3 regions of the Tatumella terrea genome follow, and region 2 is predicted to be linked to each of the others. Evidence: predicted binding sites of a transcription regulator. Region 2 holds the regulator's gene; each other region holds the start of a gene.
What was found. The regulator PurR, encoded in region 2, represses purine synthesis genes. The targets are predictions, from matches to a motif close to CANGCAAACGTTTGCNTG.
Positions count from the first base shown of each region.

Region 1 (4,643 bases), on a different contig from region 2:
AATCTCTACGCAAGGCCGTTTCATTCGTTTTGGTTGTGAGAAGCGCAATTGTCAGGCTGGCGAAATGCGTGCTGCGTGACAGGAGGCCTTAAAGATAAAAAGGGTTTGCAACGCGCCTGATAACATACCGGGCTCGCTGATCCCCGGTTTCATACAGAAAAGCAAAGAGCCGTTTCTGCCGGCAGACGGGGCCCCGGTCGTGGTTTTCAGTATGGGTAAGATCACTCTGCGGAAGGGACGCGGGGTTTACGCGGACGCCTGGCCGCTTTTTGGGGGGTAATCGCCGTGATTTCACTTTCCACCCAGCCATCATTCAGGCGTGTTCGCAGGGTCTCTCCCGTCTGTACCTGACGGGTTTCTTTGATGACATCCCCGTTACTTGCGGTCGTCACACTAAACCCGCGCGCCAGTGTTGCCAGCGGACTGGCACTTTCCAGCTGTACGGCCAGGGTCCCGAAGCGCTGCCGGGTGCCACTGAGTTTCTTTTCCAGTGCCTGTTGCAAGCGATAACGGGCTTCGCTCAGTTGCCGCGACCCCTGATAGATCAGCGGCTGTGGCTGACGGCGCTGTAGACGTTGTGAGAGCTGTTCAAAATGCTGGCTATGCTGCTGCAACTGTTGCTGCATGGCCGACTGTAGCTGACGCTGCTGCTGTAATAACAGCGTTTGCTGGCGTGAAAGGCGTAATTGCGGATGCTGCTGGTTAAGCCGGTGTCCGAGCTGGCTGAAGTTTTGCTGACGGCGTGCCAGATAGTAATCCATCGCCATTTCCATTTGCTGTTGCTGTGACAGCAACTGACGCAGGAGTTCGGTCTGGTTACGGCTGACCAGTTCGGCGGCAGCAGACGGGGTTGGTGCGCGCAGGTCAGCCACAAAATCACAGATGGTGACGTCGGTTTCATGACCCACTGCACTTACGACCGGGATTTTACTGGCAAAAACAGCTCTGGCAACACGTTCATCGTTAAAACACCACAGATCTTCCAGAGAGCCGCCCCCACGACCGACAATCAGGACATCACATTCCCGGCGCTGGTTAGCCAGCTCAATAGCCCGGACGATCCCGGAAGCCGCTTCGTTACCCTGCACGGCGGTAGGGTAGATGACCACCGGTAAAGAAGGGTCCCTGCGGCGTAACACCTGTAAAATATCATGCAGAGCCGCGCCGCTGGCAGAGGTAATGACCCCGATCTGACCCGCAGGCGAGGGGAGTGGCTGTTTATGCTGTGTGGCAAACAGGCCTTCAGTATCCAGCCGGGTTTTCAGCTCAAGAAATTGCTGCTGAAGAAGCCCTTCACCGGCAGGCTGCATACTTTCGACGATCAGCTGATAATCACCCCGCGGGTCATATAAGGTTACTGTGGCGCGTACCAGCACCTGCTGACCATTTTGCGGCCGAAAGCTGACCCGCTGATTACTGTTACGGAACATGGCACTGCGCACCTGAGCGTTATCGTCTTTCAGGGTAAAGTACCAATGTCCCGAAGCCGGCCGGGTAAAGTTAGATATTTCGGCAGTCAGCCAGACACGACCCATCTCATGTTCCAGCAACCGGCGGACGGTCGCATTCAGGCGACTGACTGAGAAAATTTTGGTGTTTTCGTCATTCAACATGTGATGAAGATCAAATAATAAATCAGCGGGTTAATTAGCCGATACTACATTGCCTGAATGAAGTATCAAGAGTTTTTTATAAAAAAAGCTGGAGGCAAACGGTTCCCCCCTGTATAATGCCGCGGCAATATTTTATCACTTCCAGGTCGAGATATTGCTATGCTACGAATCATTAAAGAAGCCCTCACATTTGACGATGTTTTACTCGTTCCTGCTCACTCTACCGTCCTGCCGAACACCGCAGAACTCGGTACAAAACTGACTAAAAATATACGTTTAAACATTCCGATGGTTTCCGCAGCAATGGACACCGTCACCGAAGCCCGTCTGGCGATTGCGCTGGCACAGGAAGGTGGTCTCGGCTTTATTCATAAAAACATGCCTATCGATCGTCAGGCCGACGAAGTTCGTAAAGTGAAAAAGTATGAAAGTGGTGTGGTGACTGAACCTCAGACCGTACTGCCGACGACTTCACTGCTGGACGTTAAGCGCCTGACCGAAATCAACGGTTTCGCCGGCTATCCGGTGGTGAACGCCGAAAATGAACTGGTCGGGATTATTACCGGCCGTGATGTTCGTTTCGTGACTGACCTGAACCAGCCTGTTTCTGCAGTGATGACGCCGAAAGAGCGCCTGGTCACCGTGAAAGAAGGTGAATCCCGCGAAGTCGTTCTGCAGAAGATGCATGAAAAGCGTATCGAGAAAGCGCTGGTGGTGGATGCTGCATTCCATCTGAAAGGCATGATCACCGTAAAAGACTTCCAGAAAGCTGAACGTAAACCTAACGCCTGTAAAGATGCACAGGGGCGTTTGCGTGTCGGTGCAGCTGTCGGTGCCGGTGCCGGTAACGAAGAGCGTGTAGATGCGCTGGTGGCTGCAGGTGTTGATGTTCTGCTGATCGACTCCTCTCACGGTCACTCTGAAGGGGTTCTGCAACGTATCCGTGAAACCCGTGCGAAATATCCTGACCTGGAAATTATTGGCGGTAACGTCGCGACAGCTAACGGTGCGAAAGCGCTGGCTGACGCAGGCGTGAGCGCAGTTAAAGTAGGTATCGGCCCGGGGTCAATCTGTACCACCCGTATTGTGACCGGTGTCGGTGTTCCTCAGATTTCAGCCGTGGCAGACGCTGTCGACGCCCTGGAAGGAACCGGTATTCCTGTCATTGCCGACGGTGGTATCCGTTTCTCCGGTGATATCGCTAAAGCGATTGCCGCAGGAGCTTCCTGCGTGATGGTGGGGTCAATGCTGGCCGGGACAGAAGAGTCTCCGGGTGAGATTGAACTCTACCAGGGACGTTCATTCAAATCTTACCGTGGTATGGGCTCACTGGGTGCCATGTCTAAAGGTTCTTCTGACCGTTACTTCCAGACTGATAACGCGGCGGACAAACTGGTCCCGGAAGGTATTGAAGGTCGGGTGGCTTACAAAGGCCGTATGAAAGAGATCATCCATCAGCAGATGGGCGGACTGCGTTCATGTATGGGTCTGACCGGTTGTCAGACGATTGATGACCTGCGTACCAAAGCTGAATTTGTTCGTATCAGCGGCGCGGGTATCTCTGAAAGCCACGTTCATGATGTAACCATCACCAAAGAAGCGCCTAACTACCGTACAGGCTCTTAATCTCTTTCTTATCCTCATCGCCCGGTCATGCCGGGCGTTTTAAGTAAATTTATTGCCTGGAAAACTGTAATGACGACGGAAAATATTCATAAACATCGTATTCTGATCCTCGATTTCGGGTCTCAGTACACGCAGCTGGTGGCACGTCGTGTCCGTGAACTGGGCGTATACTGTGAACTGTGGGCCTGGGATGTTACCGAAGAGCAGATCCGCCAGTTTAATCCAAACGGCATTATTCTTTCCGGCGGCCCGGAAAGCACCACCGAAGAAAACAGCCCGCGTGCCCCTGAATATGTCTTTACCGCCGGCGTTCCTGTACTGGGTGTTTGTTATGGTATGCAGACCATGGCAATGCAGCTGGGGGGTAAAGTTCAGGGCTCTTCAGAGCGTGAATTCGGTTTTGCTCAGGTCGAAATTAAAACAGACAGCGCACTGGTGAAAGGTATTCAGGATACTCTGAATGCGGCCGGACAGCCCCTGCTGGATGTCTGGATGAGCCACGGCGACAAAGTCACGGCTATCCCTGATGATTTTGTCACCGTTGCCAGTACGGAAACCTGCCCGTTTGCCATTATGGCGAACGAAGAGAAGCGTTTCTACGGCGTACAGTTCCACCCGGAAGTGACACATACCCGTCAGGGGATGGCGCTGTTACAACGCTTTATCATCGATATCTGTCAGTGTGAAGCCTTGTGGACGCCGGCGAAAATTATCGATGACGCGGTTGCCCGTCTGAGCGAGCAGGTCGGTGATGATCAGGTGATTCTGGGATTATCCGGTGGGGTGGATTCCTCAGTGACGGCGCTGCTTCTGCACCGTGCTATCGGTTCACGCCTGACCTGTGTGTTTGTGGATAACGGTCTGCTGCGTCTGAATGAAGCAGAGCAGGTGATGGAGATGTTCGGTGATCGTTTCGGTCTGAATATCGTGCATGTGCCTGCAGAAAACCGCTTCCTGGACGCGCTGGCAGGCATCGATGAGCCTGAAGCCAAACGTAAAACCATCGGTCGCGTCTTTGTTGAAGTCTTCGACGAAGAAGCACTGAAACTGGATAACGTGAAATGGCTGGCCCAGGGCACTATCTATCCGGATGTTATCGAATCTGCGGCATCCGCGACCGGTAAAGCGCACGTGATTAAATCACACCACAATGTGGGCGGTTTACCGAAAGAGATGAAGATGGGGCTGGTGGAGCCGCTGAAAGAATTGTTTAAAGACGAAGTGCGTAAAATTGGTCTGGAACTGGGCCTGCCTTACGACATGCTGTATCGTCATCCGTTCCCGGGGCCGGGCTTAGGTGTACGTGTTCTGGGTGAAGTGAAGAAAGAGTACTGCGACCTGCTGCGCCGTGCCGATGCTATCTTCATTGAAGAACTGCACAAAGCCGACCTGTATAACAAAGTC
Region 1 covers NZ_BAAAFX010000014.1:167,807-172,449, reverse strand. The annotation lists gene xseA (exodeoxyribonuclease VII large subunit) at 222-1,613, opposite strand; gene guaB (IMP dehydrogenase) at 1,773-3,239, shown strand; gene guaA (glutamine-hydrolyzing GMP synthase) at 3,309-4,643, shown strand, end outside.
Region 1: guaB (IMP dehydrogenase) is a predicted target of PurR. The motif match lies at 1,705-1,722, and genes of this name have one in related genera.

Region 2 (4,643 bases):
TGAATCGGTAATATTTGCGATTAACGTTTAAAAATTTTGAAAGGTCATTATGTGGTCTGAATATGCACTTGAAGTGGTGGATGCGGTATCAAGGAATGGTAGCTTCAGTGCGGCGGCAAGAGAGCTGCATCGCGTGCCGTCGGCCATTAGCTACACGGTGAGGCAGCTTGAGGAATGGCTGGCGGTTCCCTTATTTGAGCGCCATCACCGGGATGTGATCCTCACCCCGGCCGGGGAACATTTTATCCGTGAAAGCCGGGGGGTTATCAAAAAAATGCAATCTACCCGTCGTCAGTGTCAGCAACTGGCGAACGGCTGGCGTGGACAGGTCAGTATCGCCGTGGACAGGATTGTTAAACCGCAACGTATGCAGCAACTGGTGACTGACTTTTATCGCCATTTTCCGGATATTGAATTGCACATCAGTGAAGAAGTGTTTAATGGTGTATGGGATGCGCTGGCCGATGGCAGGGTGGATATGGCTATTGGTGCAACCCGTGCCGTGCCGGTGACCGGGCGGTTTGACTTCCGGGATATGGGGCACCTGAACTGGCGTTGTATTGTCAGTGCCGATCACCCTCTGGCGACAGGGGGGCCGCCGGGAGAAGAGAAATTGCGCGCCTGGCCCTCACTGATGCTGGAAGATACGTCCAGGGCCTTACCCCGACGTATCACCTGGTCACTGGATAATCAGCGACGTATGCCGGTGCCGGACTGGCAAACCGGTCTCGACTGCGTCAGGGCTGGGTTGTGTGTCGCCATGGTGCCGGGCCATCTGGCCAGGCCGCTGTTATCCCACGGCGAGGCCAGAGAATTACAGTTACCCGCCCCGTTTCCGGAAAGCCCCTGTTGCGTCAGTTGGGCCGGGGAACGTAGCTCACCGGCCTTACGCTGGATCCTCGACTACCTCGGGGATACTGACACACTGAATCAGGAGTGGCTGAGGGAATAAACGTGGCGCTTAGCGACGATAATCGACAAAAGGCCCATCCGTCACCGAACGGCGCTCAATCAGCCGTGGATTGACCTCAATGGTCTGAGGCTCCTCGCGTTTATTGACGATGCGGTCCAGCAACATATCCAGTGCCTTTTCACCCAGTTCACTTTTCGGCTGATGGATAGTGGTCAGCGCCGGGGTGAAGTAACGTGAATTGCGCACGTTATCATAGCCGATGATCGATATATCCTGCGGGACGCGTAATCCCTGTTCATCGGCAGCACAGATGGCACCCATCGCCATAATATCGCCGCCGCAGAACACCGCGGTCGGCAGTTGGGGTTGCGCAAGCAGCTGCTGCATGGCCTGATAGCCGGACTCCGGTTCAAAATCGCCCTGTACCAGCCATTCGTCACGCAGGGTGATACCGGCTTCCTGTAATGCTTTCAGGAAGCCAGACAGGCGTCCGCCTCCGGTGTTGCGTTCCATCTGCCCCGGGATACAGCCGATATCACGGTGACCCCGTTCGATCAGATAGCGTCCGGCCATATATCCGCCCTGGAAAGCGTTGTCCAGAATGGTATCGGTAAAATCCCCGCGGGAAACGCCCCAGTCCATGACCACCATCGGAATATTGCGGCTCTGTTCCAGCATATCCAGTAAGTCCTGCGGATACTCCGCACACATCACCAGCAGACCATCCACCCGTTTCTGGGCCATCATCGACAGGTAAGCACGCTGTTTTTTCAGATCATTATCGGCATTTCCGAGGATCAGGGTATAACCGTTCTCGAAACATTTTTTCTCGATAACTTCGATGATCTCTGCAAAATAGGGGGCTTCCAGGGACGTCGACAGCAGTCCTATGGTCCGGGTGTTATTCACTTTAAGACTTCTGGCGACGGCACTCGGGGAATAATGCAATTCATTAATTGCCTCCCGGACAGCCTTGCAGGTGTCTTCCGCAACAAAGCGGGTCTGATTAATGACATGTGAAACGGTAGTGGTGGAAACCCCTGCGCGTTTCGCCACATCTTTAATAGTTGCCATTCAATACTTACTCCGGGTTTATCATTATTCTGTGCTGGCCGAGTTAATCGTTTGCGTTTGCCCGAACTCAGGCAATCGTTCGTAATGTAGGGGGGACGATTGACCTGTGACGGGACGATAATCGCGCTCGAAATTTCAGCACGCATCATCGTTGCGCAACGAAGGGCGGCAATTCTAGCAAGGTCACGCCAATAAAACGAGATTTTTGCGCAACAGTATGGTAATTATAATAATGTCCACACAATTGTTGTGCTTATAAGGGGGAGCGAATGGATACTGATCTTAAACTGGCACTGACCACCACGGTTGTCGCATTACTGATGATTTGTGCATTCAGTTTTACTGCAATTATGCATTAACGGATGCATCCGGCCCCGGGAGGGTATTTCTGTCCCGCGACGGTAAATAAAAAAGCCTGAACAGTGTTCAGGCTTTTTTATGCTTCCTCTGTCGGAAGGACCGGTAACCGGTGCTGAATTAGCGTACCGTCGTCGGGGTCATCACGCGGCGGGCACCAATGTAGTGGCTCTGCCAGTATTCGTTGCTCAGGGCACTGATCTGTATGTCTTTGCCGGTACGCGGGGACTGAATAAATTTACCGTTACCCAGGTAGACACCGACATGGTCGGCCTTTTCACGGCCATGAATATGGAAGAACACCAGGTCGCCTTTTTCTAACTGATTACGTTTGATCGGCGCGGCATCGCGCAGGTGGAACATTTCGTTAGCGGTACGCGGGATCCGGTAATTCACCAAATCTTTATAGGCGTAATAGACCAGTCCGCTGCAATCGAAACCGGTATGGGGCGAAGAGCCTCCCCACTGATAGGGTTTACCTAGCTGGTCCATCAGTTTAACCATGGCGGTTTGACGGGCTTTCTGATAACGCATGCGGTGCGTACTGCTCATACGAATAGCGGTCAGTTTCTCTGACGGGCGGGCGTTCGATTTACGGGCAACGGGGCGATGACGTCCGTAAACTTTCTTTTCAATACGGTGATGTTCTGCGGTGCGGTGTTGCTCTTCACGGGCAGGATGTTCTCTGAGTTTGCGATGGCTGGCTAAGGCTTTTACACGGTGGCTAAGGGGCTGACGCGTTTTATGCCGTGAGCTGGTGGCTTTCACCGGTCTGCGCTTTCTTCGCATATCTTCGGTAACATTTTTCCGTGTCGCTTTATGATGAGAGACATTAATAGCAGAACGTGGCGCAGCTTCGGCGACGTTAAAAAACAGCTGTGCAACAGCAAGAATAAAAAGCGTGATAAGTAAACGCATAGTTGTCAGGTTACAGGTTAAATGTCCCGGAAAGAGAGAACATATTTAAAAAATAACATCTGACCTTTCAGCCAGCCCCAAATGCATTCTAATCCAGGTATTTATCAAATGTTAAGGTCTTTTTTCCGGAATCTGTTACGAGAAGTTTTTTGCCGGAAAATTGAGCGCAAACAGGCAATTAACGCATCTGTTTTACCGTAAATCCCCCCTCTGAGACGTGACCGCTGTCACAGAAGGGCCATTTAACGGCTTGTGCTTAAGTCACTATGTAAACGTTATCGTCATAAAATGTCGTTTTTATTAATCCGCCGTTATCGCTTACAATGGGCAGACATGTCGTTTTGTTGCAAAGGAAGTATGATGAGCACGTTAGAAAAAATTCAGACTCAGATTTCAGAAAACCCGATCCTTCTGTACATGAAAGGTTCCCCTAAGCTGCCAAGCTGTGGTTTTTCGGCCCAGGCGGTACAGGCACTTTCTGCGTGTGGTCAGCGTTTTGCTTACGTGGATATACTGCAGAACCCGGACATTCGTGCAGAACTGCCGAAATATGCCAACTGGCCGACGTTTCCGCAATTATGGGTAGACGGCGAGCTGGTCGGTGGCTGCGATATTATTATGGAAATGTATCAGCGTGGTGAATTACAGCAGCTGATCAAAGAAACGGCAGAAAAATATCCTGCCGCGGAATAAACTGACGTTTCCCCCGTTTCAGATGCCCGCAATGACTGCGGGCATTTTTTTGTCCTGGCATAGCCGGACAGGGCATAAGATAACGCTTATACCGGTTCAGCGCCGGTCTCATTCCCGTCGGTGGCGACAGGCAGTGGCCAGCCACCTAAACGCTTCCAGCGGTTCACCAGTTCACAGAACAGGGTGGCCGTTTGCTGTGTATCGTACAGGGCTGAATGCGCCTGGTGGCTGTCAAATTCCATGCCTGCCGCCTTACAGGCTTTCGCCAGTACGGTCTGGCCAAGCACCAGTCCGCTGAGCGCTGCAGTATCAAAGGTCGCAAAAGGGTGGAAAGGGTTACGTTTCAGGTGACTGCGTTGTGCTGCGGCCATCACAAAGCTGTGGTCAAAATTGGCATTATGCGCAACGATCACGGCCCGGGCACAGTCGCTGTCTTTCATACCTTTGCGAACCATTTTGAAAATAGCATGTAACGCGTCATGTTCACTGACAGCATTTCTTTCCGGGTCCGCCGGATTAATACCGGTAAAGGCCAGCGCCTCAGGATGCAGGATAGCGCCTTCGAACGGCGTAACATTAAAGTGCAGTGTCTGGTCGGGTTGCAGCCAGCCATCGTCATCCATCTTTAAGCTGATCGCAGCAATTTCCAGTAAGGCGTCAGTATCGGCGTTAAAACCCGCGGTTTCCA
Region 2 covers NZ_BAAAFX010000006.1:278,815-283,457, forward strand. The annotation lists gene punR (DNA-binding transcriptional activator PunR) at 50-952, shown strand; gene purR (HTH-type transcriptional repressor PurR) at 962-1,987, opposite strand; gene cydH (cytochrome bd-I oxidase subunit CydH) at 2,257-2,346, shown strand; gene ABD035_RS04330 (C40 family peptidase) at 2,465-3,262, opposite strand; gene ABD035_RS04335 (Grx4 family monothiol glutaredoxin) at 3,620-3,955, shown strand; gene rnt (ribonuclease T) at 4,042-4,643, opposite strand, start outside.

Region 3 (4,643 bases), on a different contig from region 2:
AAGCTATCTGATCCCTCGGGCCACCGCAACAGAGTGGCCCGCTGAACAGCTCAGAGATCCTGATGCGGGCCAAACAGTTCATAATGAATATGCGACTGACTGACGCCGGCTTCGGTTAACTGATGGATGACAGACTGCATAAACCCTGTCGGACCACAGACAAAATAGTGGCACTGCGGGTTATCGAGCGCGCTACCTGCCTGTGTAATATTGATCAGACCTGAACGGTAACGGCTGTCTGCCAGTGCACCGTCGGGCTGTTTATACCAGATGACCTCACGGAAAGACTCCAGCGTCGCGCCCAGTTGAGTGACTTCTTCACCGAATGCATGTTCTGCACGATTGTGTGCGGCATGCCACCAGTTAACCCGCGCCGGATACTGGTGTTTCGCCAGCGCATGCAGCATGGCCAGCAACGGTGTCTGTCCGGACCCCGCAGAAATGAGAGTGATCGGTGCCGGAAACAGCGAACTGTCCAGCTGGAAATCGCCGGACGGTGCCGAAAGTGACACCCGGTCACCGCATTTTGCCTGACGATGTAACCATTCTGAGACCTGTCCTTGCGGCTGGCGACGGACGGCGATGCGATAGCTCTTACCGTCCGGGTTTCGGGTCAGTGAATACTGCCGGATCTGGCGGTGGGTAAATCCTTCCGGTTTAAGATACAGCGCGACAAATTGCCCGGCGGTAAACTCTGAAACGGGCTGCCCGTCTGCCGGGGTCAGTACGAAACTCTTAATCACCTCGCTTTCCTGCTTAATCTCACTGATGACAAAATCGCGGGTTCCGCGCCAGCCGCCGGACAGCTGTTCATGCTGTGCGTAAATCTGCTCTTCACGGTTGATAAAGATATCTGCCAGGACACCGTAGGCTTTCGCCCAGGCCGCCAGAACCTCGTTGCCAGGATCCAGCAGCTCCCGGATCGTACCCAGTAAATGTTCCCCGACAATGGCATATTGTTCCGGCTGAATCGACAGACTGACATGTTTTTGGGCAATTTTTTCGACGGCAGGGAGCAGGGCTTCCGGGGTATCCAGATGACTGCCGTAAGCGCAAAGTGCTTTAAACAAGGCTTCCGGCTGACGGCCGCTGGCCTGGTTGCTCATATTGAAGATATCTTTCAGTTCCGGGTTATGGCTCAGCATACGCTGATAGAAATGCTGTGTGACCGCCGGGCCGGCGGCCGCGATGGCGGGGAGGGTTTCTCTGACCAGTGCAATAGTTTTCGCATCAAGCATGGGGTGTTCCTTCGCGGGGTTGTAATAACATGTATTTAAAATACATGTTATTACCCGTTACCCGTAAAGTAAACAGGGGTATTTGTTTTTTATCGTTATTCCTTCCTGCAATATGAAATAAATCGTGGTCGCAGATGAAAAAATATCAGTTAAAAAAGCACTTTCATTTCAGCAGGTAACCCGCATGCTGTCGGTGTGCCAATCGTTTGCGTAAAAAGAGTGTATTCCGGCTACCGTCCTCCCGGAAAAGAGTTTACACTGTGGGCCGTTACCCGCCGATGGGTGTTAAATTGCCGTTTTTAAGTTAGCTGAGTCAGGAGATGCGGATGTTAAAGCGAGAGATGAACATAGCCGATTATGATGCCCCACTGTGGGAGGCGATGGAGCAGGAGAAAGTGCGTCAGGAAGAGCACATTGAATTAATTGCTTCAGAAAACTACACCAGCCCACGCGTAATGCAGGCTCAGGGTTCACAGCTAACCAACAAATACGCAGAAGGGTATCCTGGTAAGCGTTATTACGGCGGATGTGAATACGTCGATATCGTAGAGCAGTTAGCGATCGATCGTGCTAAAGAGCTGTTTGGTGCAGATTACGCTAACGTTCAGCCACACAGTGGCTCACAGGCTAACTTTGCTGTTTACACCGCACTGCTGCAGCCGGGTGATACCATTCTGGGGATGAACCTGGCGCACGGTGGTCACCTGACACACGGCTCTCCGGTAAACCTGTCCGGTAAACTCTATAACGTTGTCCCTTACGGTATCGATGACAGCGGCAAGATAGACTATGAAGAGCTGGCTGAACTGGCCAAAACGCATAAGCCTAAAATGATTGTCGGCGGTTTCTCTGCGTATTCCGGTGTCTGTGACTGGGCAAAAATGCGCGAAATTGCAGACAGCATTGGTGCATGGCTGTTTGTCGATATGGCTCACGTCGCGGGCCTGGTGGCTGCGGATGTTTATCCGAACCCGGTGCCTCATGCACATATCGTCACCACCACTACCCATAAAACCCTGGCAGGCCCGCGTGGCGGACTGATCCTGGCGAAAGGCGGTGATGAAGATCTGTATAAGAAACTGAACTCAGCAGTGTTCCCTGGTGGTCAGGGTGGCCCTCTGATGCATGTGATCGCGGGTAAAGCGGTCGCGCTGAAAGAAGCGATGGAGCCGGAATTTAAAGCCTATCAGCAGCAGGTCGCTGTTAATGCGAAAGCGATGGTCGAAGTCCTGCTGGCCCGAGGCTACAACATCGTTTCCGGTGGCACTCACAACCACCTGTTCCTGCTGGACCTGGTCGACAAAAATCTGACCGGTAAAGAGGCCGATGCAGCGCTGGGCCGTGCCAACATCACGGTTAACAAAAACAGCGTTCCTAACGATCCGAAGAGCCCGTTTGTCACTTCCGGTATTCGTATCGGTACCCCTTCAGTGACCCGTCGTGGTTTCAACGAAGCGGACGTGCGTGAACTGGCTGGCTGGATTGCTGATATTCTGGACAATATCAACGATGAAGCCACTATCGAGCGCGTGAAAGGTAAAGTGCTGGAAATCTGTGCCCGTCTGCCGGTTTATGCCTGAGACGACTAACGCCGGTCTGACCGGCGTCTGAACAGAGAAAGGCGGCCTGAGGTCGCCTTTCTGCTTCCATACCGCCGTATTCAGTGAAGCATGATGGCGTTGTCTCTGCCAATCCTGCCTGCCATATACCTGCACTGACGCCGGTATCTCAGAATATCCTGATGATCCGACCCTCTGCTATCTCCGACGACACACTCTTGTGAAGTGACGCCTGTCCATTGTATTCCGCTGACTTTCCTGCAGAATGCTGAAATAACAGAGCGGTTTTACTGTGATCGGTCACCGGTTATTCCTGCACGCCTTGGGTGGAAATTCAGGGGCGCCGCATTGCAGGCATTTTGTCTGCCGGCTTTTTTGTCTGAGTGTGACTCGGGTGATTGTCACCGCGGTACAGGGGAGAGGGACTCTGTCAGGGACGAAAACCCGGGGATAAGGAATGCCTGAGGCAGTAAAGGAATAACCCGGCGGGGAGGCCGATGCCTGTAAAAAATGCAATAGCTGAAGAGCACTGCGGAAATCTGACGGAATACTCCCCGGGCGCGGCGGCCCGGGGAGGGGAGCTTAGCGTTTTAACGCTTCGCTTAATTCATCACGCATAGAAGCCAGGATTGCGCGAACAACACGCGGGTTACCGGCGACGATGTTGCCTGATTGCAGGTAACCATGACCGCCGGTAAAGTCGGTGACCAGGCCGCCCGCTTCACGGACCAGCAGTTCGCCGCCAGCAAAATCCCATGGTTTCAGACCGATTTCAAAATAACCATCGGTACGGCCTGCGGCAACATAGGCCAGATCCAGTGCCGCAGAACCGGTACGACGGAAGTCAGCACACTGAGTAAACAGTTTGCTTACGACATTGATAAAAGGCACGGAGTGTTGTTTTGCTTTGAACGGGAAACCGGTCGCCAGAATAGCCCCGTCCAGATCACGCGCAGTGCTGCTGCGTAAACGGTAACCGTTCAGCTGTGCACCCTGACCGCGCGCGGCACTGAACAGTTCATTGCGCATCGGGTCATAGACCACGGCAACTTCGGTACGGCCTTTAATGCGGACGGCGATAGACACGGCAAAGTGAGGGAAGCGTTTGATGAAGTTGGTCGTACCATCCAGTGGATCAATAACCCATTGAACATCCTTGTCTTCGCCAGCCAGCTCACCGCTTTCTTCGGTGATGATGGTGTGCTGAGGGTAAGATTTACGAATTACCTCAATAATCAGGCGTTCCGCGTCACGGTCAACATTGGTGACAAAGTCGTTACTGCCTTTCTGACTGGTTTCAACCGCGTCAGGGGTTTCGTAATTTTTGGCGATTAAATTACCGGCCTTGCGCGCAGCGCGCACGGCAATGTTCAGCATCGGATGCATCAGTTATTCCCACTGGATGTTAAAGAACGAAAAAACGGCTCGAAGTATAGCAGTGTGTTCAGACAATGTCTCTTTTTATGTTAATATCCTCCTATACATTTTTACACTGGCTTCCAATCTATGTTGCAGAATATTCGTATTGTCCTGGTCGAGACTTCTCACACTGGGAATATGGGCTCCGTTGCCCGCGCCATGAAAACCATGGGTCTTTCGAATCTCTATCTGGTCAATCCGTTAATTAAACCGGATTCCCAGGCCATTTCCCTGGCTGCCGGGGCCAGCGATTTGATCGGTAATGCTTCGATTGTGGACTCACTGGATGAAGCCATTGCCGGATGCAGCCTGGTGGTTGGTACCAGTGCGCGCTCCCGTTCATTGCCGTGGCCGATGCTCGATGCCAGGGAGTGTGGTGTAAAAAGCGTGGAAGAAGGTCAGCAGGCTCCGGTGGCACTGGTGTTCG
Region 3 covers NZ_BAAAFX010000014.1:193,863-198,505, reverse strand. The annotation lists gene glnB (nitrogen regulatory protein P-II) at 1-11, shown strand, start outside; gene hmpA (NO-inducible flavohemoprotein) at 51-1,238, opposite strand; gene glyA (serine hydroxymethyltransferase) at 1,565-2,818, shown strand; gene suhB (inositol-1-monophosphatase) at 3,380-4,183, opposite strand; gene trmJ (tRNA (cytosine(32)/uridine(32)-2'-O)-methyltransferase TrmJ) at 4,304-4,643, shown strand, end outside.
Region 3: glyA (serine hydroxymethyltransferase) is a predicted target of PurR. The motif match lies at 1,434-1,451, and genes of this name have one in related genera.